Linked DNA regions of Desulfurobacterium sp. TC5-1. The protein of the gene in region 2 binds, or shares a complex with, the protein of the main gene of each other region. Links are inferred from orthologs where the notes say so. Each region holds a gene or a part of one and is shown on either strand. Other genes may lie near its edges. The genes, in order: dnaB and dnaG.

Region 1 (12,416 bases), 490 kb from region 2 along the record:
AACACCGTGAGCCACTATGGTCCACAGGATCTTATTTTCAGGATCTGCTAAAAAGAGACTGCATCTGTCAACATCGAGGATATCTCTTGCAACGTCGGATAGGAGGGATAAAAGTTTATGTAAATCTTTTTCACGGGTAATCTTTTCTGCGAAAGTAAGAAGAATTTGTAGTTTCTTGTCGGCAGCCATTTACACCTCTACAGTTTTGCCGTCAGATAGAACTTTAATGTTCCACTTTAGTTTGGAAAGCTCTTCTTTTATTTCTTCAACAAACGGAAATTTAAGGTGGTAAGCATAGATGGGAAGCTCTTTTGAAATGTTATTTTCTTCGAGGTCCTTTTTCAGTTCGCTTACACAGTAATGCTTTGCCTTTCGGGAAAGGTCCACCATGGATGAAGGGTAAGAAACATCAATAAAAACGGCTTTTATCCTGTTTTCATTTTTGACGAGATTCCACATCTGTTTACATTTATACGTATCGCCACTTATCAGGATACCTTTGTTTTCTTCAAATATAGCAAATCCGAAAGTTTTAACGGTATGGTTTGCCTTTAAAGGGTAAACCGTCAGGTTGCTAAGTCTCAATAGTTTTCCTTCTTCCAATCTCTTTAGGATTACAGCATCTTCACCGTTTGCCATTTTAAAATTTTTAAGCTCCGGCCAGACGGTGCCGTTGAATATGTGATTTTTGAGTGTTTGTATAACTTCATCATTTCCATAAACGGTAAGTGGGCTTTTTCTGTTTTTGTTAAACGGAATTTCGTCAATGAAAAAAGGTAGATCCTGCAGATGATCCATGTGGCTGTGAGTGACCAGTATGTGCTCTATTTCTTCTCGATTTACTTCTTTTGCAAAGAGATTTCCACAGTCAACAGCTACTTTGTTCGAAATAATGAATGTTACAAGATTCATTAACTTGCTTTTTGAACCGTAACATCCAGCCACATTTATAATCATTTTTCATTTCCCTGTCTTTAGTAAATCGGCTTAAATATTTTAGCAATTACCGAAAAGTTGCCGTCGGAGAGTTTGCAGAATCTTGCAGCATAAACAAAATCCGGAATTTGAGGAACCTGGTATATATAGGTACCGTTTGTGTAATCAAGTGACCAGGTATCGTTTGCCGAACCTCCATCAGAATCTATTATATTGAACTTACACGTGCCGGTGGCGTTGAATGAGGCCGGATCCCACGTCAATATGATGTCAAATCCCGAGTAGGAGGATATGGCATACGCTGTTTCATTTCCGACTATGTTTACAGAGATGTTAATATCTTCTCTTTCCCCCCTATTGTAATTAATGGCATATCCGTTGATATCAGGAGCCATGTTGATTAAATATTGTAACGGGAGTGCTTTATCGGATGTTGTGAATTCTACTGTTCTGTTATTGGATAAAACGACGGTTGCTCTTTCATCCCAGTCTGTTGTAAAGTTTGCGCTGTTTTTGAAAACATCCATGTTCAGTTTGCCCGTTTTTACCACTGGTTTAAACGTATAGCTGTCTATTTCTGAGTTTAATTTGAAAACCTTACCGATCTCCAGACTTCGCTGGCTGTTGTAACACAAAACTCTTATGTATTCGGTTCCGTCTGGAATTGATGTTTCGAGAAACGGAACCGATGACGGCAGTTCTTTAACGGAGTAGAGCGGTTCTTTTGCCCCTTTTATTATGAAATATTCTCCTATCGGTGAAGTCTCTTCAACGTAAGGGTAACCTTTAACGGTGGCATTGCTCAAGAAGTCAACATCACAAAAGTCCACGATAGCGGGGTTAACATCTACAAGCATTTTCAGTGTTCCGTTTGACAGGCTGTAATCTATATTGCATGTTTCAGATAAAAGTGATGGGTTAAAGCTGAAAGAGAGGGAATTTCCACTTACGGAAATCGGCGTTTTTACTTTTATAAACTTTCCTTCCGGTGTAATGCCTTCGAGTATTCCCGTGCTGTTTGACGTTACGGTTTTGTTGGATGTAATGATCCCCGAAAAGTCTGTGAACGGAGATAAAGCTGCTATTTTTGCGCAGACAGAAGAGTAACCGTCCGGGTTTGTGAAATCTATTACCGGATGCAGTTCAGTGCCGTTCATGATTGTCTGAAAAATCGCAGCCTGCGTTCCGTTTAGCAGGTCGTCAAGGGCCGCGACTGTCAGTACAAACGGCTCGGGAAGTGTTTCGTTGAATGTGTAGTTGTACGTGTTTACGGTGTAGTTTCCGGGAAATACAGGCATTTGAACACCGAACGTTTCAAATGTAAAGTAGCTGTCGCCTGTTTTACCGTATTCCGGAAAGATGAAGATGCTGTCAAGGTTTGTATTTACTGTGAAATTTCCGTTGTAAGCGATTTCGGTTGCCGGGTAGAAGATTCCCTTAAAGTAACCGGAGTAGCTACAGGTTGTATTTACAAATTGGGGAATGTTCACGGAAACCGTTGTATCATTTTCGTCAATTAGAGTGATGTTGCTTGAAATTCCGCCGGACGGATAAGAGATCGTTACATTGTCCGTTCTCAATGTTGATAGGTTGCTGTTAAAAGAATACATCTTATACGAACCGTTTCCGTTGTATTCAAACAGGGAGGATGTAAAGCCGGACAGTCCGAAAGGAGCCGTGTAATTTAAGAAAGAAAGGTCTATCCCCGATATGTATAAGTTTTCGATAAGATCGGATATGCCGTTGTTGAAAACGGAGAGAGTTCCTTTTCTCAGAATTATAGATTGAAAAAAGTCTTTCAGTATCAATTTCGTGTTATTGTATGTATCATTGTAGAAAACCTCGCCGGCGCTGCTAATGGGCAAAAAGTACTCAGAAAAAATGTCTCGAAATCCTGCAGGTGGATTATGAATAAAGTCGGCGTTTATTTCTTTTACAAAGGAAGTTATAAACGGATATTCCCCAGATGTGACATTTCCGTAGATTCCCGTTGTGACGAAAAGCTTTTTAAGTTTCACATTTACTGTTGTTTCACCGCTGATGTCTATTTTTCCAATACCAGAATAGATCGGATATTTCAGTCCATCAATATCTCTATAAATAACAACTTCAAATATTCTGTCTGCTCCTGCCGGAACTTCTAAGACAAATGTATGGGCACCGCCAGAAATATCATCCCACTCTCTAACGATGGGATTTATATCTAAAGAATCAATGGTTATCTTTACATCATATAAAAATTCAGCCTTTTCCACCGGTATGGATACATTTATGCGCAGGTTTCCCATATTATCGGAGGAAAGAGTGGAGTAGCCACACGAAAATAGTATTGAGCTAATAAAACAGATAAGTAATGAGAGCTTTCGCACGGCTATCCTCCTTAGAGTCCTTCTATTGATGTGTCAGGAATTTCTATGTTGAAGTTTGCCCTGGACTTTTCAGGTTTTTCCACATCCATTTCCTCCATTATCTCCTCTTCTTTACCGTTGTAAGGTGTAAGAGAGGGATATTCTGTCTTTTCCGCTGACTCTCTCTCGTAGAAGATTTTTTTCAGCACCTCTTCAGGAGCAATTTTGGGATAGAAAAGCTTTCTTACCGGGTAAATTGTAATCATTTCACCTTTTTTAACTTCTATTAATTTTTGAGGGTAAAAGAGGTTTTTCACTTCAACCAGTCCTGAATTTACTATCACGGTGACTCTGTTGATTGAAGAATCAACAAATAGTTCTGTCCCTTTCACTCCTATAATAGCTACGGGAGTTTTTATTATAAATTTTCCTCTGGTTCTTTTTACTATTTTATACACCACTTTTCCATATGGATTTTCTACGGCGACCGTTCCCGACGGAATGTATCTTTCAACTATTAACCTGCTACTTTCTAACATTGTAACAGAACTTTTGTCTATAAAATTTATTGTGGCTTTACTTCTTCTTTTCGTTCTTACAACATCGCCCACATCAAAAATTCCCCTGATTTTTTTCCAGAAAATACCTTTAAATGTATCTTTTCTGACTACTTCCACCCTTCCCGTTGCTTTTACAATTTTACCCACGTATCCGTGAGCGCTGAGAGGTATTGCAAATAGAAACATTACTATCAAATATTTTTTCATATCAACCTCTCAAAAGCTTCCAGAGAATGTAAGTCCTGCTACGTATCTTGAATAGTTGTCTTCAAGACTACCGGAACCAAATCCCTTTTCGTATCTCAATTCCGTACTTATTTTTGTTAAGTTTGATAAACTTTTTTCAACAATAACACTGCATCCCGGTATGATATTTCTGCTTCCGTCAGTATAGTATCTCATGTTCAGATAAGGAGTTATAAATACTGCAACCTCTGTTATATTTCTTTTTAATGTAAGAACGGTTTTTACCGCAATCTTATCCGGAAAACTTGCGAAATTTTTGTAAAGCACTGAAACTAAAATGTCTTTTATCTTTGAATTAATTTTTGCATATAGAGCATTTTTGCTTGATGTTTCAAGGTTTATCTCGCCGCCAGCTGTAAAAGATGTGGAAAATAGGGAAAATCCTTTTAAGCCTGTTTGGAATCCAAGTATATAGGATGAATCGTCCGTGTAGATATAATAGGGGCTCAGAGTAATTGTTTTATCATCTGATTTTCTTTCATAAAAGGGAGATAAAGAAATGTAGTCTAAAAATCTATTGTCTCTGTTTATCTGATAAGATACGAATGTTTTTACTCCCCATGAGGAATTCCTGGAAATTGCCGAATATTTAAAGCCTGTGTTAATCATCCAGCCACCGAACGTCTCCTTGAATTCATCCTCCGGTATAAACAGAGGGTTTGAGTCATATTGTATGGTAGAAAATACTTTTACAGTTTTTACAGGCAGTCCTGTTTTCAGTTTTAGTTCCGGATTTTTAATTTGTTCAGCTATTGACTTTGCCGTTTCATTTTTATTAAGTGCCCTGTAAGACAAAGCAGTCAGAAGTTTTACTTCATCAGGAACATGCCTGCCGAGCTTTTTGTATATTTCTATAACTTTCTGATAGTTTCTTCTTGAAAAGTAGATTTCTGCTAAAATTTTCCCCGTTTCGGGGAGGGGCTTTTTCTGGAAAGATAGCCGGAGAAGTCTTTCCCCTTTTTTGTAATTTCCGGTCATTAACATGGAAAATCCAAGATAAAGTAGCTCCTCTGCTGAAAGTCTCTGCTCCGGAACATTTTGGAGAATTCCAATTATTTCATCGTAGTCTTGATTTTTAAACATATTTCCTAAATTTTCTGCTGGAAAAGCGGTGCCTGTAAATACAATGAGAGATAGATATACCACTGCCAGTTTTTTCATTAAATCCCCGTAGATGTTTTAATTAAAATTTATAATCATACAAACAGAATATCAAGTTGGTTTAATTAAATTGAATTCAAAATTCGAACCCGTAATCTTCATCCCCTTCATCAAATGTAAAGTCAGGCGGTGAGGAAGGTTTTGACTCCTCCATTATTATTGGCGGTTCTTCTTCAAGGTTCTCTTCTTCACTTTTTATAAGTTCTGTTTCTTTCAGGTTTTCAAACCTTGTAAGATCTTTTATAAAGGAAAGAGTTATCGTTCCGGTAGGACCGTTTCTCTGTTTTGCTATGATGATTTCTGCTATTCCCCTCTCTTCTGGCGGTGGATCTTTTTTGTAGACTTCCGGCCGGTGGATGAACATTACGACATCCGCATCCTGCTCTATTGAACCACTTTCTCTCAAATCTGCAAGCTGGGGTCTTTTGTCTGAACGGTGTTCAACCTGACGGGACAGCTGGGATAGTGCTATTACAGGTATGTTCAGCTCTTTTGCCAGTCCTTTAAGGGAGCGGGAGATTTCAGATACTTCCTGTTGTCTATTTTCCGTTTTTCTTATTCCCCTCATAAGCTGAAGGTAGTCAACGATTATAAGATCGACGCTTTTTTCACTTTTAAGTCTTCTTGCTTTTGCCCTCATCTCAAGGACGGATATGCCTGGTGTGTCGTCGATGTAGATGGGTGCTTCCCTTACTGTGTCTGCCGCTTCTATAAGTCTGTCAAGTTCCTGTGAGGACAGGAATCCAGAACGGATTTTGTGAAGTGGAACGCCAGAGGCCTGGGCTAAAAGTCTTGTTATTAACTGCTCTTTTGACATTTCAAGTGAGAAAACGGCTACGCTTTTTCCCCTTTCAACAGCTACATTGTAGGCTATGGATAGGGCAAAGGCTGTTTTTCCCATAGATGGCCTTGCCGCTATAATTATCAGGTCTGAGTCTTGAAGTCCTGAAGTTTTGGTGTCGAGATCAGAAAAACCGGTTGGAATGCCGGTAACCATTTCTCTTTTAACGGCGAGTTCTTCTATTTCCTCAATAACTTTTGGGACGATTTCCGACACAGGAACTAATGTGTTTGTTACTCTTTCTTCAGAGAGGGCGAAAACCTTCTTCTCTATGTCATCTATCAGCACGTCCGGGTCAGGTGTTTCTTCTATCTTTTTTGGAATTTCTTCTGTGATATCAATAATCTTTCTCAAGAGGGCTTTATCTTTAACTATTTTACAGGCAGATTCAAACTTCTCATAGTTGTCAAGGGCAAATTCTAACATGTACGAGAGGTATTCTTCGCCGCCAACATTTTCAAGTAAGCCCCTCTTTTCGAGTTCATCTTTGTAGAAAATTTCATTCAACTGATTTTCTGTGTATCCTTCTGCCAAAAGCATCTTGAGAAACTTGAAGAACTGTTTATGTTCTTTTTTGAAGAAATCTTCTGGATTTAAAAGTTCTACCGCCCTGAAAGCAAATGAAGGCTGAATAATTACTGTTCCGAGAACTTTCAGTTCGGCTTCTATGTCAAAGGGTTTCATCATTTACCTCTTATTAAAGTGTCAGTCATGAAATTTAAGTCCTTTTTCGGCGAACTCAACGGCTTTGAATACTGCTCTTGCCTTGTTCAGAGTTTCCTTCACCTCAAGTTCCGGTTTTGAGTCTGCGACAATTCCGGCACCTGCCTGAACGTAAACCTTGTCCTTTCTAACGATAGCAGTTCTTATTGCTATTGCGGTATCCATGTTTCCGTCAAAGGAGAAATACCCTACGGCTCCTGCGTAAACACCCCTTTTCGAAGGTTCCATCTCTTCAATGATTTCCATTGCACGAACCTTTGGTGCGCCTGATACTGTTCCTGCCGGAAAGCACGCTTTCAGGACGTCAAACGCATCAAAACCTTTTTTAAGCTTTCCCACGACATTTGAAACAATGTGCATAACGTGGGAGTATCTCTCTATGATCATAAGGTCTGTTACCTTTACGGTTCCATTTTCTGCTACTCTACCAACGTCGTTTCTTGCAAGATCAACTAACATAATGTGTTCCGCCTTTTCCTTTTCGTCGGATAAGAGCTCCCTTTCCATTGCAAGATCTTCTTCTTCTGTCTTTCCCCTGCGCCTTGTACCGGCTATCGGCCTTGTTTCAATTTTTCCGTCTGTCAATCTTACCAATACCTCTGGTGATGCACCTACGATTTGGAAATCGTTATAGTCAAGCAGATACATGTAAGGAGATGGGTTGATGAACCTTAAAGCCCTATAGAGGGTGATGGCATCGCTTTTAAAAGGTTTTTCAAACCGTCTTGATAAAACCACCTGTATGATGTCGCCGGCTCTTATGTACTCTTTTGCCCTTTCAACGGCTTTTACAAAGTCTGAGTCGGAGAAGTTCACCTTCCACTCTTCACTTGGAGCTATTGCTTTGTTAACAAGTTTTTCCGGGGTGTTTTCAGAGAGGTTGTTTTCTATCTCTTCGATGGATGATACAGCTTCTTCGTATATTTCCTCTATTGGAGAATAATCCCTTTCTATTATGTATCCTATTATTTTTATGGTTTTTGAAACGTTATCGAAAATTATTAAATTTCTTGGTATTGAAAAGACCATATCATACAGCATGGAGTCTTCTTTGTCTCTTTTAGAAAAACCTGCCACTCTTGGTTCAAAGAACTTAACGGTATCGTAACCTAAGTAACCAAAAAAACCACCCCACATTCTGGGTAAGTTTTCGTCTTTAAAAGGTCTGTACCTTCTAAACTCTTCTCTCAAGATTTCTAAAGGGTCGGTTTCTATCTCTATTACTTCTATTCTTCCATTACGGTTTATCTCAACAAACCGTTCCTTGCTCTTAACAGTTATCAAGTTTCCAATGCCTATGATGGAATATCTTCCCCACTTTTCCCCACCTTCTACACTTTCAAGCAGTATGCTGGCACCTATATTTTTGAGCTTTACAAAAGCAGATAATGGTGTTTCAAAATCTGCTACAATCTCTCTGTATACAGGTATAAGGTTGAAGCCTCTTGCTGCAATCTCTTTTACGTCTTCCAATTTCATCCGTTTTCTCCACAGATAGTTGTAAGATAGAATTATAACCCTTAAAGAACCTAAAATGTTGTTTTAACGGTTTATGTATAATTAAACTCTGAAATTCTAAACCTTTTTTCTTTCAGGGGTTGATGTAATGAAAGACGCTATTTTAAAGGCCGCTGATAAGGTTTTCTCTACTTTTGGCTATCATGAGGCAAAAGTTGCTATGATTGCCCACGAAGCAGGTGTAGCCGTTGGAACTATATACAGATTTTTCAGTGGTAAGGATGAACTTTACAGGGAAGTCGTCAGGATGAAACTTTTTGAAATGGAAAGGCGCATCGTTAATGCTATCTCGGATAAACCGCCTCTTGATGCTCTGAGAGCTTATATTCACGAAGCTTTTACCTTCTTCGAAGAGAACAAGGAGTTTTTTAAGTTTTTTCTTCGAGATGTCGGGACGTTTTCGGTCGCTGACCTTGAAAAGTTCGGTCTGTCGTCATGGTACGACAATTTTATAAACAAGCTTACAAAGATGATAGATAGGGGAAAGCAGGAAGGAATTTTTAAGGATTTTGACAGTAAAATCGTAATGCTTTTCTTGTCCGGTGCGGTTAAGAATCTTGTATATTCTGAAGCCAAAGGCAGAATAAGGCAAAATATAGATTCAATAGAGGAAACCATATTTAAGATAATTACGGAAGGAATTAAGAAATGAAAAGGAGAAATACCATTAAAAAACGATTTTTATTTGCGGCAATTGCTGCTGCTCTTTCGCCTTATGCCTTTGCAGGAAAAGGCTCTAAAAGTGGCTCCGGGAGCGGCAAAAGCATAATGATTCAAAATCATGGTGAGGAGCATAAAATCCGGCGGAGGACAAGGGCAGGCAACTGTACGGGAATAGTTAACGCGACAATGAACGAAACAATAATGAAAATCCATCATCAGTGAAAAGTTTTGGCCATGCCAGTTGGAATGGGATTTCCGCCTTTTTATTTATCCTTTAGCGTATAATACAGCTAACACTTTATCAGGGCGGTTGTCATGATAAGTTCCACTAACATTAAACTCAAAGTTCAGAAAATGCTAAAGCCTCTTGCAGAAGCTTTTGATACGGTTGGCGTTACGCCGAATATCCTGACTGTGATGGGTTTTTTTCTCTCTCTGATTAGTGCTCTTCTTATATACAGGAGAATGTTTGCCATTGCCGGCTTTGTTTTTCTTTTCGCCGGAGCATGTGATATGTTAGACGGCATTCTCGCACGGGTTAAAGGAAGAGTTACAAAAGCAGGTGCTTTTATGGATTCTTTCTTCGACAGGTACGCTGACTTCTTTCCCCTTGCAGCTTTTGTTATTCTTTCTATTGATAGACGGGATGTAACTATGGCCGTTTTAGGATTGCTCTCTATTGTTGGTTCCTTTGCTACCAGCTATGCCAAAGCGAAGGCAGAATCTTTAGGTATCGAGTGTAAAGTGGGATTAATAGAAAGGCCGGAAAGATTTTTTATTATTCTTTTTGCTCTGTTTACAGGGTTTATCAGTGAGATGCTTCTATTTCTTGCCATATTTTCAAACTTTACCGCCTTTCAGAGATTCTTCTACACAATTAAAGCCTTAAAGAGAGAGTCCCAAAATTGAAGAGATATTTGTTTATTGCAGTATGTTTAATTCTTGCTATTTTTATGCTTAAATCAATCCTATTTTTTGCATACAATAGAAAAATAAATACACGATTTTACGTTGACAGGGGAGAATCTACCAACGAGGTTATTGTTAAATTATCCCGAAGTGGCATTATAAAATCAGCATTTTTATCTAAATTTTATGCGAAATTTAAAAAGATTAAAGTTAAAGCTGGGGAATACTCTATAAATGGAATTTATTCAGATAAAGACATTTTAGACATTCTTTCAAAAGGTCAGGTCCACTATGCGAAGTTTGTCATACCTGAAGGTTATAATCTTTTTGATGTGGCAGCCGTCGTAGAGGCTTCTTTTCGTAACTGCAAAAAGGAAAGTTTTTTAAAACTTGCCTTCAATGCTACGTTTGTCCATTCTAAAGGTTTTAATTCCACATCTTTAGAAGGTTTTCTCTTTCCGGATACCTATCTTGTGAGTGATGACGCTTTCTGTAAAGATGTTATCGATGCAATGGTTGAAAATTTCAAGAGGAAGACGAATCCTCTGTTTAGAGATTACAAACCACCCCCCGTTGTTGAAAAGGCACTGGGTAGCGTTGACATAAAGAAACTAATAACGGTAGCTTCAATTGTTGAAAAGGAGACTTCCGTTAGGTCAGAAAAACCGATAATAGCAGGCATCATTTATAAAAGACTCATAAGAAAAATGCCTCTTCAGTGTGACCCGACAGTTATCTATGCTTACAGATTAAAAGGGATTTTAAAAAGGGAATTAAAAGGGAAGGATATAGAGAAGATAAAGTCACCCTACAATACCTATTTTAGAAAAGGTTTACCACCAACACCTATATGTAATCCAGGTATCGATTCTATAAAAGCTGCCATGTATCCTGCAAATACACCGTTCCTTTACTTTTTTGCAGTGGACGGGAAACATATATTTTCAAAAACATATAAGGAACATCTTGCGAAAATGAGAAAGTATTACAATAGACATGTAAGGTAGTTTCTGGAGGAGACTTGAAGAAAAAGAGGCGTTATGTAATAAGTGATACAGGTGAACGATATCCCTTTTCTCGGGGTGTTTTAGTCAAGTCTCTTATGAAACTGGGGCTTTCCATAGATGATTCCTACAAGGTTGCAGATAGAGTTGCTAAAACTTTTAAAGACGAGATAACACTTAAAGAACTTTCAAAGAGAGTTTATAAAGAGCTTAAGGAGTCCTATGGTAAAGAAATAGCAAAAAAGTACAAAAATTATCTTAAAAACAAAGAGATCTTAGTTGAAGAGGATAACTGCAGAGCCTCAGTACCATTTTCAAAAGGTATTCTTGCCAACTCAATAAGGAGTGCCGGCCTTGACACCGCTGAAGCTTTCCAGATAGCTAAAAGCGTTGAAAAGGTTTTAAGACTTTCCGGAAAGCAGAGTGTTAAGCGTAAAGAGATAAGATCTCTCGTTGAAAGAATTTTGACCGAGAGATACGGTAAAGAGGTGGCGGCAAGGTACCTTGTATGGAGGAAACTTAAAAATCTGAAAAAACCGATAATTATTCTGATTTCTGGTGCCACCGGCGTCGGAAAGTCAAAACTTGCCGCAGAGCTTACAACGATTTTTGACATCAACAGGATGGTTTCTACCGATTCTGTTAGAGAAGTTATGAGAAAGATGATTTCAAAAGATCTTGTTCCTTCTATTCACGTTTCAAGTTACGAGGCCGGTAAAGTCATTTACCGTTTCGGGGAAATGCCTAAAGAGGAAAAGATAATTTATGGTTATCTTGACCAGTCTGAGAAAGTATTGACAGGCGTTCAGGCTATTATTGATAGAGCCATAAAGGAAAATGTCAGTTTGATAGTTGAGGGCATTCACCTTATTCCCGGGGCTTTTAAAGAATCTAAAGAAATTGAGAAGGCCCATATTGTTCCAATACTTCTCACCACACTTGATGAAGATATTCACAAAAGCCGGTTTAAGACCCGGGAAAAGATTTCTCAGAGAACGAGTAAAAAGTATTTAAAAAATTTTAAATCCATAAGGCTCATTCAGGACTACCTCTATAAGCTTGCAAAAGAAGAAGGAATCCCTATAATAGACAACATAGACTTTGACCAGTCAAGGCAGAAGGCAATAGAGGTTATAACGGACAGACTACTCAAAGAGGTGGAAATATCATGATATTTCTCTACGTTGGAATTGGAGGATTTTTAGGGGCCATTTCAAGGTTTCTTATTGCTGGCTTTGTTCAGAAGCTTACCGGGAGCACATTTCCTTTCGGTACGCTTACAGTGAATGTTCTGGGGAGTTTTATCATCGGTATCCTTGCGATGCTGTTCAAAGATATCATTGCCCCTGAATGGAAGGGCCTTTTTATCACCGGTTTTTTAGGAGCTTTAACCACATTCTCATCATTCAGCTATGAAACGGTTGCTCTTATTCAGGATGGCCTTGTTCTTCAGGGCATTATGAATATTGCTCTGAATGTATTTCTCTGCTTAACGGCAACAGTTACC
Region 2 (12,372 bases):
TAAGAGGATAAAAAACGTACGAATATTTTCCGTGTGCCCACGTGCCTTTTTTAAGAATAGATTCCTTAAATGCCTCTTTTATGTGAAAATAAAGGTAATTACCCTTCTTTAAAGAAGCTTTCTGAACAAGTTTTTTATAAACGTTCCTATCAAGATTCCGTCTTAAAACACTATCTTTTAAAAGGTAAAAAACATTTGCATTAATGGGATCCTGAAGAATCTGCCTCAACGTTTCAATATGAATCCCAAAAGACAGAGCACCTACGACCCTACCCTTGACAGATATTGGATAAGAAGCTCTCAAGCCCGGAAAACGTTTACATATGTAAAAATAAGCAGCAGGCTTAAAAGCGGTCTGTATCCAGAGAATATCCTCTCTTACTTTTGCTTCCCGTGGTTCTGAGGTCATTTTGGCAAAAGAAAACCAGTTCATCTTAGGATATTTAAAAAAATGCATCTCCTCAATATGAAAATCGCTATGGAGCTTCTGCCACAAAGGTGTAAATTCTGATTTCAGTATAAGAGGATTACCCAATTCATAAGACTTTCTAACAGAAGAATCTTTTGAAATCATTAAAGCTTCTGATAACAACCACTTTTTTGTTGTCTCTATCATTTGAACAACATACTTTCTTTTGTGGTTAAAAAACCTTTTCCTCAAGGAAATTTCAAAATGCATTTGAGCCTTTATAAAAAAATAGCCGGCAACAGCAAAGATTATAATTATAAAAACTGTTAAACTCAAGAAATTTATCTTAAAGTCAGCTTTTCTTATATTCATTTGTAAACCCTATATGCTTATAAGGAATCCTATTTATAATAATGTATTATTTTTGCAAATAAGTCAAGAAATTAAACAGGTATCTAAATTTTCACTTCTGACGCTCTGCAATAAGAAAATTGCTGTGTATCATAGATAGTATAGCAAGAGCGGAAATATCGTAACCGGTGATGTAATATCTCGCTTCGTTAACAGCCACCGAGGCAACGGCCAACTTTTTATCACCGTCCTCGACAAAACCGGTAAACCACTCACACCTGCCTTCAGGATAGTTAAGTTGAGAGAGCGTTCCTGTTTTACCACCAATAGTGAGGTAAGAATATCTCCTGAGGCGACGGAAAAACTTCTTGTCAGAGGCTGTTCCAAATCTGACAGTGTCAAGCATCATTTTTTTTATTGTTTCTGCCGTCTCTTTTTTTATAACACGCCCCAAAACGTGAGGACGATTCTTATAAATGACTTTCCCCTTATACCTTACCTCTTCAATCATGGAAGGCAGCACCATAACACCGCCATTTTCTATAGTAGCCGAAATGAGAGCCTCGTGTAAAGGACTTGTCCTCGTTTCTCCCAAACCGGCTGCAATTAAAGCAAGGTCATAATCGTCAAGAGGTTTCCTGATAATACCCCACGGAAAACCGTAATCTTTCCTGTTAAATCCAAACCTGTAAGCATAATTAAGAAGTCTCTTTTCCCCTATAAGCCTACCGATAACACCAAAGTAAGGATTAGAAGAATAGGCAAAGGAGTGGAACATGTTTCTCGGAATTATATAGTTACTTTTAAACCAGACTTCGGGAGAACAGGAATCATCGTGACCTCGTGTTATTAATCTCTCTTTCGGATCTATGCCAAACTCAAGAGCTGCAGCTGCCGTAATTATTTTAAAAGTAGATGCCGTAACAAACGTGTTCCTGATTGTCAAATCAGGATAATTTAAGCTGCTAACGGCTGCAATCACCTTACCGGTGGAAGGTTCTATAGCAACAAAAGCACCGTATTCTAATTTATATCGCTTAAATTCTCTTTTTATATCCTTCTGAATTTCAGGATTTACAGTAAAAATCACCTCTGTACCATTTAAATCTCTATAAACATATCTACCATCCTCTACATGAGCTTTTTTAAAAAGGGTGAATTGTAACGTAAAATTCCCGTTTAATTTATCAAGAAAAACTTCGTACGGTTTCTCTGGTCTCTCTATTTCTGTTTTGCCACCTATATTTGCCATTGAATTAATAATATAGGGATAAATTACAATGGCAAAAATTATCGCAAAAGCAAAAAGCCAGTATCTTAACTCCTTCCTCTTAAAATCAGCCATTAAATCACCTTCTCCCGATTCCATTTATGAAAATGCTGGTTTAAAATATATTCCAACTACTTATCGTATGGAAGGCTAAATGAGCATCAAAGGATATCTGATAGAACTTGCAGAAAAAAAGAAAAACTCCATAACTACCGACTTTGAAACCATTTCTTTAGAAGCCCTCGGAAAGGCCAGCGAACTGTGGAAAGAGTTTGAAGGTGAGGAAATAAAAGCCACAATAGGAGCCGTTGACGGAAGCTTAAACAAGAAAGAGTTCCTCGGATTTGTTGTTTTTGCCGTAGCTGCATCGTCTGTTTTCTTCAACGAATCAGGAAAAAATGAGGAAAGAGAAAGCTATAACATAGACATAGATGTTCTAAAACCCTCAGAATACTCTGACTCAAGAATCAGGCTTTTTATGGGTATTCTTGAAATAAAAGAACTCCTTAAACTATATAAGGAAGAAAATCCCGACATTATGCTTATCGACGGTTCCATTGTAGGAGACATAATAAGGCCAGTATCGTTCACCTTCCAGATTGAAGACGAAGAAAGAGAATACGTTGAAAACTGCCTTTTCCCCGAACTAAAAGAAACCTTCTCTCTAAATTCTATAAACTCCAGGGCTTTTCACGAAAAAATTGTAAAAGACGTAAAACCTGAAAAATATCCTGTTATTGCAGGTTACCTTGAATATCTTGAATATTTATTATCGATAGAAAAATTGCTCAATGTTGCGGAAGACAGAATAGTAGCCATATCAAAGAGATCCTCTTCAAAAATTTACAACTTCAACTCTATCATGCCTGATATATTCATCTTTCAAATGGCTGATGTACCTTCCGGATACAGCAACCCCGTTGAGGTAGAAATATCACCTGAAAAAAAGTACAGGTTTCCTGAAATATTTGAAGATTCTTTCAGAAAGCGCAAAATAAACGTTTTCTTTGCAAAATTTACCACAGACGTGTACAAAATAGAAACAAACCTTCAACCTGAAAAGGTAATGGGAGCATTAAAAGGTACGATAGTAAGAAACTATCCCTACCCTCTAAAATTAGCCCACGACTCCGTAAAAATAGACAACCATACGATGGAAAAGATAATATCTGTCCTGTCAATCCATTTTAGAACAGGAAGGGAAGGGGTGGATTAACCACCCAGAACCTCAACAATTGCATCTTTGTAAGTCTTAACCATCAGTTCTATCTCTTCCTCTGATATGGCGAGCGGAGGCATCATTACAAGCGTAGGACCTAAAGGTCTTGTGAAAACGCCCTTTTCTATTATCCGTCTTGAAACACGCCTTCCAACATCGTCCTTCCAGGAAAATCCTTCTTTAGTCTCCTTGTTTTTTACCAGTTCTATGCCAACCATAAAGCCTCTACCACGAATATCACCCACATGCTTCAAGTCAGACAGGTGAAAATTCAACTGTTCGTAGAGAAACTCTATCTTGGGCAAAAGAGCTTCAGGCCATCCCTTCTCTCTAAAAAGCTTTAAGTTCTCAAGTGCAACTGCACAACCGAGCTGATTTCCCGTAAAAGTGTGTCCGTGGAAGAACGTTTTTCCACTCCCGTAATCTCCGCCCCAGAAAGCTTCGTAAACATCATCCGTAGCAAGAGTTATAGCCAAAGGCATATATCCGGCTGTTAACCCTTTAGAAACAGCCATAATGTCAGGAACAACATCTTCCCACTGACAAGCAAACATTTTACCGGTTTTCCCAAAACCGGTAGCAACTTCATCAAGTATGAGCAAAACACCGTATTTATCACAGAGCTCTCTTACTCCCTTTAAAAATCCTTCAGGATGAACGATAATACCGGCGGCCGCTTGAACGAGAGGTTCCATAACAACAGCCGCTATCTCATCACCCCTTTCTCTCAGGATAGATTCCATAATAGAAAGAGAATATTCTTTACATTCATCTTCTGTTCCGTCAAACCTGTATGGATGAGGGGAAGGGACCTTGAACGTTTCAAACATGAGTTCCCTGAACATTGAATGAAAAAGATCTATTCCACCTATACTGACAGAACCTATCGTATCACCGTGGTAAGCCTCTTCAAGCTTTATAAACTTGGTTCTCTGTTTTTCTCCCTTTAGTTGCCAGTACTGATAAGCCATTTTAAGTGCAACTTCCATCGCCGTAGAACCGTCATCCGAATAAAAAACGTGTTTTAAACCTGGCGGGGCAATATCCACTATCTCCTTTGCAAGCTGAACGGCAGGAACGTTTGTTAAACCTAATAAAGTCGAATGGGCAATTTTGTTTGCCTGAGCATAAAGGGCATCATTTAACCTTCTAACGTTGTGACCATGAACGTTACACCAGATTGAACCGACAGCATCAAGATACCTGTTGCCATCAACATCATAAAGCCAGCATCCTTCACCTTTCTCTATCACGATTGGTTCATTCTTAACGTACTCGGCCATCTGAGTAAAAGGATGCCAGACAAAAGTTTTATCCCACTCTTTCAGTTGATTTGCATCTATCCTATTCATTGTATCCCTCCTTTAAAAGTTCAACCTCCTTATTCCAGTAAATCGGAACCCTATCAAAAGGTAAAGTGTCATTATCATCAGTCACATAAAGGTAAGAAACGTCAGTGGATAAAAGAACATTTGACATTTCACCTTCAGAAGCACCGTATATTATACAGCTGCTTTTTTCGGGAAAATCGGAATAGCAACCGTAAGTCTCAAACACATCGTAACTGTTTTCAAAAACAACAACATTATCGGCAAAGGAAAAATACCCCTCCGGAGGTCTTGTTCCCGGATTTAAAACAACAAAATAGTTTCCCTTAGATTTTATATAACCATACAGCGTTTTGTAATAATCAATATTGCCGGTATCGTTATCACTTGTTACTTCATCAAGGAAGAAACCTTTTATCCCCGGGTAAAGGCTTAACCAGGTATCAATGTCAGCTTCTACTTCAGACAACGGTCTCTGAGCGTATGTTGTGTAAACATAACCTACAGGAAGAAAACCCCTATCATTTAAACTTTTTATCATTTCTGTGTAATTTGGATCTTCAACACTGCCCGGTCCTCCTTCAAAGGCAGGATTTAGAACAATTATCGGAGAAAGTTCAGCAGGAAGCGAAAGAATCTTTTCCCAATTGGAATCAGTCAAATCCGGGTAAAAGTATGCAGGTATCAGGATTTTATGCTCCGGTGCTTTTTCAACCCTTACGCCGCACGATGAGATGAGAAAGACAGAAAGAAGGAAACACCATATCCTCATAAAACCTCCGGAAAACAAAAAGACCTTTTTAAACTTCGGAGAATAAATTTATAATTTAAATAATCATACCGCTACGGAGGCACGGAATGAAACTGATAAAAAGAGTGATCACGACAGTTGCTTTACTTGGCATATTTACAACTTCATACGCCATGAACTACAATGAGATAAAAATTGCCTATCACAAATCTTTCACATATGAGAAAGCCAGAGACTATAAGGACGCCATAAAAGCCCTCATGCCCGTTTACGAAACTTACCCCAAAGGATACACGGTCAATCTGAGACTTGGATGGCTTTACTACCTGATGGGGAAGTACAAAAATTCAGAGGTTCACTACAGAAAGGCGATGGAAGCCATTCCTTCTTCGGTTGAAGCAAAACTCGGTCTTTCCCTTCCACTTATGGCAGAAAAAAGATGGGCAGACGTGGAATCATTAATGTATAAAGTGATAAAGACGGATTACTACAACTTTTATGGAAACTTAAGACTTGCCGTAGCTCTTAGAAACGAAGGAAAAGCCAAACTCGCAGAGCAGATAGCAAGAAAAATGCTCGCACTCTACCCATCAAACGTTGCATTCCTTACAGAGTTAGGGCTTGATCTATTTGCCCAGGGAAAGAAAAAGGAAGCGTACGCTACATTCAGCGACGTTCTTATTCTTGACCCCGAAAACACGGTCGCAAAACATTATCTTGGAATTAAATAATGACATTTAAGGATATCCCCGAATTTATAGCGGACAAAATAGAAAGCGGCAAACCGTACATAGCCGTAAGAGAACTTTCTTCAAGACTTCTCCTTGAAATATGTAAAATCCGTAAAAAACCTATAATAGGAAAAGTTGCAGGCACACTGCAGGAACTTGCTCTGCAACTGATTCAAAAAGACTTCCTGAATCCCGGAATAATGACAGAACAGGAACGACTCTTCATAGTCAGAGATGCCATAAGAAAAACGGGAATTCCCCACTGGAGAAGCCCTTCTTATGTAGAAATAGTTGATAACAGGATAAGAGAACTAAAAGAACATAACATTGAAACAGAAACCCTGCGGAAATGCGCAGAAAAAGTCAACGGAAATCTTTCTAAAAAGTTGAAGCTAACCGCTAAAATCCTCGATAATTACAACTCACTTATAGGAAAATACAAGAAGTACGACATTTTTTCACTGTTTGAATCAGCAAAAGGGAAAAAACCGGAATATAGCGAAATTATACTCTTTTTCCTTCCACAAATACTTCCTCTTGAAGTGGATTTTCTGAACTCAATAAACACACCTATCACTGTAATAACTTTTAAAGACAACGGCTCATTTTTCAGTAAGTTAAGTAAAGAAAACCTAAAATTAGTTCAAAACTGGAAAATTATTGAGGTTGAACCGGCAGATATTGCGAAAAACTTCTCTTTTAAACCAGAGGGGAAAATTGACAAAGTAAAGTTAACGGAAATTTCCTATACCACGGAGAGCGAAGGCATTAAAATTGTTGTCTCTTTTGTTAAGAAACTCTTATACGAAGGCGTTCCTCCAGAAAAAATAGCCATTGCAGGAAGGAATCTCGAAGGAAAAGAACTGCTGTTTTACGAGGCATTCAGAGAAGAAAAAATTCCCTTCTTTTCCCAGTACAAAGGTATTCCTGTTAGTTTACATCCGGCCGTCAAAAAATTTTTATCCAGCGTAAAAAACGACGAAGAAAAAACCATAAAGGATTGGTGTAAGGCACTCAAAGAATCAGCTGAAAAAGAAAACATAGAAGAAGAACTCGTAAAAGAACTTGAAACACTAAACCGAGAAATCGTCGCCCTAACCGAATCCAATATCATAGAGAATAACAAAATCAACGGTAAGGAATTTCTTGAACTTTTAAAAATTATAATGAAAAACAGAACCTTTCTTATATCAGAAGAAGAACCCTTCGGCGTGTTTGCAGGTACACCGGAAAATGTACCATCAGCACTTCCAACCCACATACTGTTTTTCGATTTCTCATCGGGTACCTATCCCCGCTCATTCCCGTTCGATCCAGATTTCAGCTACCAGGAAAGGGAAGAAATAAACCGGATTTTAAACCTCAACAATCCGATTTTAGAAGCTCTACCGGGGCGAGAAAAACTGATAATGTATGAGTTCCAAACATTCTACAATGTCCTTGCCACAGATCCTCAAGAGATGATATTTACATACCATATAGATAAAGGCAGTTCCACGTTCCTTTCCATACTAAAAACCTACACAAATCTGAAAAAAGAAAGTAGAAAATTTGTTTCCGCAAAAGCAAAAAGGCTCCTCTCTATATACAAAGACAAAACCAACGCTCACACACCTATAGAATGGGGAATTGTCAGATGGAAAGAAAAAATAGAAGGCGCTAAAGAAATGAACTTCATTTTTGACTCCAACTTCATAGGCAAATACCTGCCCAAAAACCTTTCTGTAACTGACGTTATATCTTACTTTGATTGTCCAACAGAGCTTTTTTTCACAAAGATCGTTGGTTACAAAAAGACCACAACCGTAGAAGCCCTTGAAGGACAGATATACCATGAATTCATAAGGCGGTATTTTTCAGAAGGTGGAAATCCGGAAGAACTGTTTGAAAAAGTTTTCAAAGAATTCACTCAAAGTGTGGATGAAGAGCGGATCTTTCTCCACAAGCCTTTTATCAAATATAACATTTTAAAATTTATAGCCGACTGGCAACCAAAAAGTAATGTTTACAAGCAGGAAATAGATGTAGAGGTAAAAATAGATGACATAACTCTATCTGGGAGAATAGACTGGGTCGAAAAAAAAGATAAACACATAGAAGTCATAGATTTTAAAAGAGGAAACGTAAGTACAGACGAGTATGATCCGGGAAAGAAAAAATCATTTCAGATAATTTTATATGGACTCTCCCTTGCAAGAGAAAAGGATGTCGTTAAAGCTGTGAAAAACTGGAAACACAAACAGATAAACTTTGCATTTATAAGCATTCCCAAATTCAACAAAAAAAGTGAAGAGAAAAACTGGCTGAAATATTTTGAAGGAAAGAGAATAAGAAAAGAAATCATGTCATCCATTACGTGGGTAGTAACAGGATATAGAATGATAGAAAAAGGGTTTTTTGCACCCCTTGGCATTAACCCTTATAAACCAAGTCCAAAAAATAAAGAAAAACTTTTCAGCTTTAGAGAATCAAATATGTGCCCCTATACCCACACTTTAACCCAAAAGCAGCTAAATATTTACAGAGAAAAAGTGCAAAAAATGTTTAAACGTATTAACAAAAAGCTCTGGGGCTAACTTATAACCTGAAAAAGCATCTATCCACCACTTAACACTTTTTAAGCTTCCCTGAATATATTAATCTAAAGGCAAATTAAAACGTTTATTTTTAAAATCCTGAGAATTTACTTGACAGATTAATTAAACAGAGATATGATAAAAGTCAGGAGATTGTATGTATCTAACTAACGGAGGGTATGATGAGAAAGAAATTACTGTTGGGACTTATACTGGTTCCACTGGCTATAACAGCCTCCTGCGGAACTGCCAAGAAAGAAGTTAAAGTTACACCCGAGCAGCAGAAGGAACAGGTAGAGCTCAAAGAAAAGTATCAGAAACTGTTAGACGAAATTGACACTATGAAAGATAAACTCACTAAAACTAAAGAAGAGAAGGCTGCTACACAAGAGAGAATAACTTACCTTGAAAACCAGATTGCAGCTCTTGAAGCTGAAAAGGCATCTCTTCAAAAAGAACTTTCAACCATGCCTTCAAAGGAGAGCCTTGAACAGGAACTTCAGGCTCTTCAGGCTCAGTTAGGGGGTGAGCAATGAGAAAGTTAACCGCAATAGTCACAGCAATGCTTATCTCTTGTGCGATTTCTCCAGCATTTGCAGCTGGAACATGTTCATCAAACATCTCAAATTATGAAACATGCACAGCAACAAATTCAACTGAAAATGCAACAGGAAATACAACAGAAAATGCAGCAATTCAAAAACCAACTGAGGCTACTTCGTATGAAGAATTAATGGCCCAGTACAAAAAAGCTCTTGCAGAATACAACAGTTTAAAGGCTGAACTTGAAAAAGAAGAAAAAGAGCTTGCCATGCTTAAAGCTCAAGAAGCTGAACTTGAACAGAGGTATAACGCTCTTTCCTCAGACGTTGAAGCTCTGAAACAGGAAATAGAATACAGAAAGCAGCTTGAAGCAAAGATTGCAGAGCTTAAAGCAAAACTCGCAAAAGCCGGCAACAAAGTAGAAATGCTCCGAAGAAAGTTCATGGCACTTCCTAAAAGCTACCGCGTCGTAAGAGGTGATACTCTATGGGGAATTGCTTCAAAAAGCTACATTTATAACGACCCCTGGCAATGGCCTCTAATATACAGGGCAAACAGGAACAAAATAAAAAATCCTCACCTTATTTTCCCTAAACAGGTGTTCACTATACCGAGAAATATAACAGCCGAAGAAGTGATAGACGCAAGGAGACAGGCTCTAAGAACCCCTCCACCTCCAGGTGCAAAAGTTATAAAAGTCGGCCCTGTTAGAGCTGAAGACGTTCCAAAAACAGCAACCGATTACTTCCTTTTCATGAACAAATAACCGTTGAGGGGGGAAAGTTCCCCCTCCATTTCTCTTGACTTATCCACAGATAAGAATAATTTTAATGGTGCGTTCTCTTTACTACTTTTAAAAGAGGTGATATAATTGGGGAGAAAAAAAATCCCCCACTCTTTTGTAGAAGACTTGCTATCAAGAGTTGACATCGTTGACATAGTGTCAAGGTATGTCTCTCTCAGACAGGTAGGCCGCAACTTTTCAGCCCTCTGCCCCTTCCATCCAGAAAAAACTCCCTCATTTGTCGTAAGCCCGGAAAAGCAAATATTTAAATGCTTCGGCTGCGGCGTTGGTGGTAACGCAATCACCTTCATAGAGAAGTACGAGAATCTATCGTTTTACGAAGCGGTAAAGAGGCTCTGTGAACTTTCAGGCATTGAATTTCCATCAGAATTTTCAGAGGAAGATTCTGAAGCCGATACAGTATTTGAAAGCGCCAACAAAGCAGCAAAATTTTTCCACTCAAAAATAGACAGAATAAAGGAATATTTGAAAGCCCGTTCAATAGATAAAACAAGCGCTGAGAGATTTCTAATAGGATACGCACCCGCCGATTACCACAACCACCTCAAAATAAATAGAGAAATACTCAAAAAGCTAAATCTTATAACTGAAAAAGGTTACCCATTCTTTAAAGAGAGACTCATCATTCCCATATTCAACCACAGTGGCAAAATTGTAGCGTTTGGCGGAAGAGCACTCAAAGCAACTCAGAAACCAAAGTACATCAACAGTCCAGAAAGCGAGATATTCCACAAAAACAGCATCCTTTACGGATTTTTCCAGGCAAAAGAACGGATTTTAAAAGAAAAGGAAGCTGTTGTAGTAGAAGGTTACTTTGACGTCATATCCCTGTTCCAGGCAGGAATAGAAAAAGCGGTAGCTCCCATGGGAACTTCCTTAACAGAAAACCATGCTAAAACGTTGAAAAGATACGCAAATCGGATAATTCTATTTTTTGACGGCGATGAAGCTGGCGAAAAAGCCACACTGCGTTCTTCAAAAATTTTCACAGAGTTAGAAGTTGAACCTTTTATCGTCCGTCCACCGGAAGGTGAAGATCCTGATTCCCTCGCAAAGAAATCACCTGAAAAGCTTAAAAAACTTCTGTCAGAACCAATTCCGCTCATCCGGTACCTCATAGAAAAAGTTGAAAAGGCACCACTTGAAATGCAGGCAGAAGAGATAAGAAAGGTCATCGACGTATTCTCACCTATGAAAGACAAAAATCCCTTCAAATTTAAAAAATTCCTCTCAGAACTATCTGCCGTTACAGGTGCAGATATAAAGTGGCTTAAAAAGCAGGTGCCGCAGTATAGAAACAGAAAAGATGCAGAAAAAATCGAAAAACCCATAATACCTGAGTATGAAAAAGCTTTCATCAAAGGCATGATAGAGGGAAAAATACCCGTAAACCTCGACATATCACCAAACGTCTTCGTATCAGACGATTGCAGAAAACTTTTTGTTCTTTTCAAGATGAAAGGAAACATACCTTCATCGATAGAGATAGAACAGGAATACCCTGAACTTGGTGGAACAATCGCAGAAATAGCACTTACCGAATTTACCGAAGAGGAAATAAAGGCTTCTCTGTGCAGAATTGTCAAGAAAGAGTTAGACAGAAGATTGAAAAACACAAAAGGCTTCATTGACAGGAAAAGGCTGAAAGAACTGTGTGTCAATCTAACACCTGAGGTTGGGGGAATTGAGGAAATTATTTCTTGCATCCATTAAATCAAGGAGGTGCAGCGTTGGAGAAGAACAGCTTTGAAGAGCTGATAGCCCTGGGGCGAGAGAAGGGCTATGTAACATTTGACGAACTTATAGAGCACATCGACGAAGAAGCTCTCACCCCGGAACTCTTAGAAGAGCTGATGACGCAACTTGACGAGTACGATATAGACATTATACCAAAAGAAGGTGCCGAAGCCATAGATCTGTCAAAGCTCCAGATAACGATATCACCTGATACGCTCCCCCGTTCTGATGACCCCATAAGGCTTTATCTTAGAGAAATGGGCGGCATCCCCCTCCTTAAAAGGCATGAAGAGATAGTCTTAGCAAAAAGGGTTGAACTTGGAAGAAAAGCACTTGTCAGGTACCTTCTGAAAACGAGAGAAGTTTTAGACTTTGTTCTTAAAGCAGAAGAAGAAATAAGAGCTGAGAGATTAAAGGTAAGAGACATTCTCCGGTCACCTGATGACTTCGCTGAGGGTGGTGAATCAGAAAGACGAAAAAAGTTTTTCGCTATAACCGGAAAAATCAGAGAACTCCTGCCGGAGTTTGAAGCAAAGTACGAAACGTACAGAAAAAGACCGAGGAGCAAGAAAGCAAAGAGGGAACTCATAAAAGTGTGGGCTCAGATCAACACACTTTTAAGGAAACTTCCAATATCATTTTCCATATACGA

What was found.
Region 1: the proteins of dnaG (region 2) and dnaB are in contact, whole or in part, in a crystal structure (PDB 2R6A), measured with the Geobacillus stearothermophilus proteins. The link is inferred for Desulfurobacterium sp. TC5-1 from one-to-one orthologs. Residues at the interface, in WP_049624496.1 of Geobacillus stearothermophilus: Lys456, Leu457, Leu458, Pro459, Ala460, Asn463, Ala464, Leu467, Leu535, Leu536, Ile537, Ala538, Gln544, Glu545, Asp548, Tyr549, His552; in WP_033016901.1 of Geobacillus stearothermophilus: Ser13, Glu15, Ala16, Gln18, Glu91, Leu92, Asp94, Ala95, Val96, Pro97, Thr98, Ala99, Ala100, Asn101, Tyr104, Tyr105, Ile108.

The regions. Positions count from the first base shown.
Region 1 is NZ_ATXC01000001.1:1,104,787-1,117,202, forward strand. The notes cover bases 4,554-7,549. They hold dnaB (replicative DNA helicase), read right to left. Parts: upstream 6,780-7,549; coding sequence 5,328-6,779; downstream 4,554-5,327. Other genes in these bases: H153_RS0105715 (hypothetical protein), read right to left, coding at 4,554-5,251; trpE (anthranilate synthase component I), read right to left, coding at 6,798-7,549. In the rest of the region: H153_RS09440 (HD domain-containing phosphohydrolase), read right to left, coding at 1-189; H153_RS09445 (MBL fold metallo-hydrolase), read right to left, coding at 190-957; H153_RS0105705 (hypothetical protein), read right to left, coding at 975-3,305; H153_RS0105710 (FecR family protein), read right to left, coding at 3,317-4,051; more of H153_RS0105715, read right to left, coding at 4,061-4,553; more of trpE, read right to left, coding at 7,550-8,294; H153_RS0105730 (TetR/AcrR family transcriptional regulator), read left to right, coding at 8,422-8,985; H153_RS0105735 (hypothetical protein), read left to right, coding at 8,982-9,218; H153_RS0105740 (CDP-alcohol phosphatidyltransferase family protein), read left to right, coding at 9,312-9,905; endolytic transglycosylase MltG, read left to right, coding at 9,902-10,912; H153_RS0105750 (ATP cone domain-containing protein), read left to right, coding at 10,927-12,081; fluoride efflux transporter CrcB, read left to right, coding at 12,078-12,416. UniProt on the Escherichia coli protein: The main replicative DNA helicase, it participates in initiation and elongation during chromosome replication. Travels ahead of the DNA replisome, separating dsDNA into templates for DNA synthesis.
Region 2 is NZ_ATXC01000001.1:610,201-622,572, forward strand. Bases 9,421-12,372 are described here. They hold dnaG (DNA primase), read left to right. Parts: upstream 9,421-10,049; coding sequence 10,050-11,696; downstream 11,697-12,372. Other genes in these bases: H153_RS09120 (LysM peptidoglycan-binding domain-containing protein), read left to right, coding at 9,421-9,944; rpoD (RNA polymerase sigma factor RpoD), read left to right, coding at 11,714-12,372. Outside these bases: H153_RS09840 (diguanylate cyclase), read right to left, coding at 1-781; H153_RS0103065 (penicillin-binding transpeptidase domain-containing protein), read right to left, coding at 873-2,105; H153_RS0103070 (DNA double-strand break repair nuclease NurA), read left to right, coding at 2,185-3,246; bioA (adenosylmethionine--8-amino-7-oxononanoate transaminase), read right to left, coding at 3,243-4,601; H153_RS0103080 (spherulation-specific family 4 protein), read right to left, coding at 4,594-5,349; H153_RS0103085 (hypothetical protein), read left to right, coding at 5,436-6,059; H153_RS0103090 (PD-(D/E)XK nuclease family protein), read left to right, coding at 6,059-8,635; H153_RS0103095 (hypothetical protein), read left to right, coding at 8,818-9,171; more of H153_RS09120, read left to right, coding at 9,168-9,420. UniProt on the Escherichia coli protein: RNA polymerase that catalyzes the synthesis of short RNA molecules used as primers for DNA polymerase during DNA replication.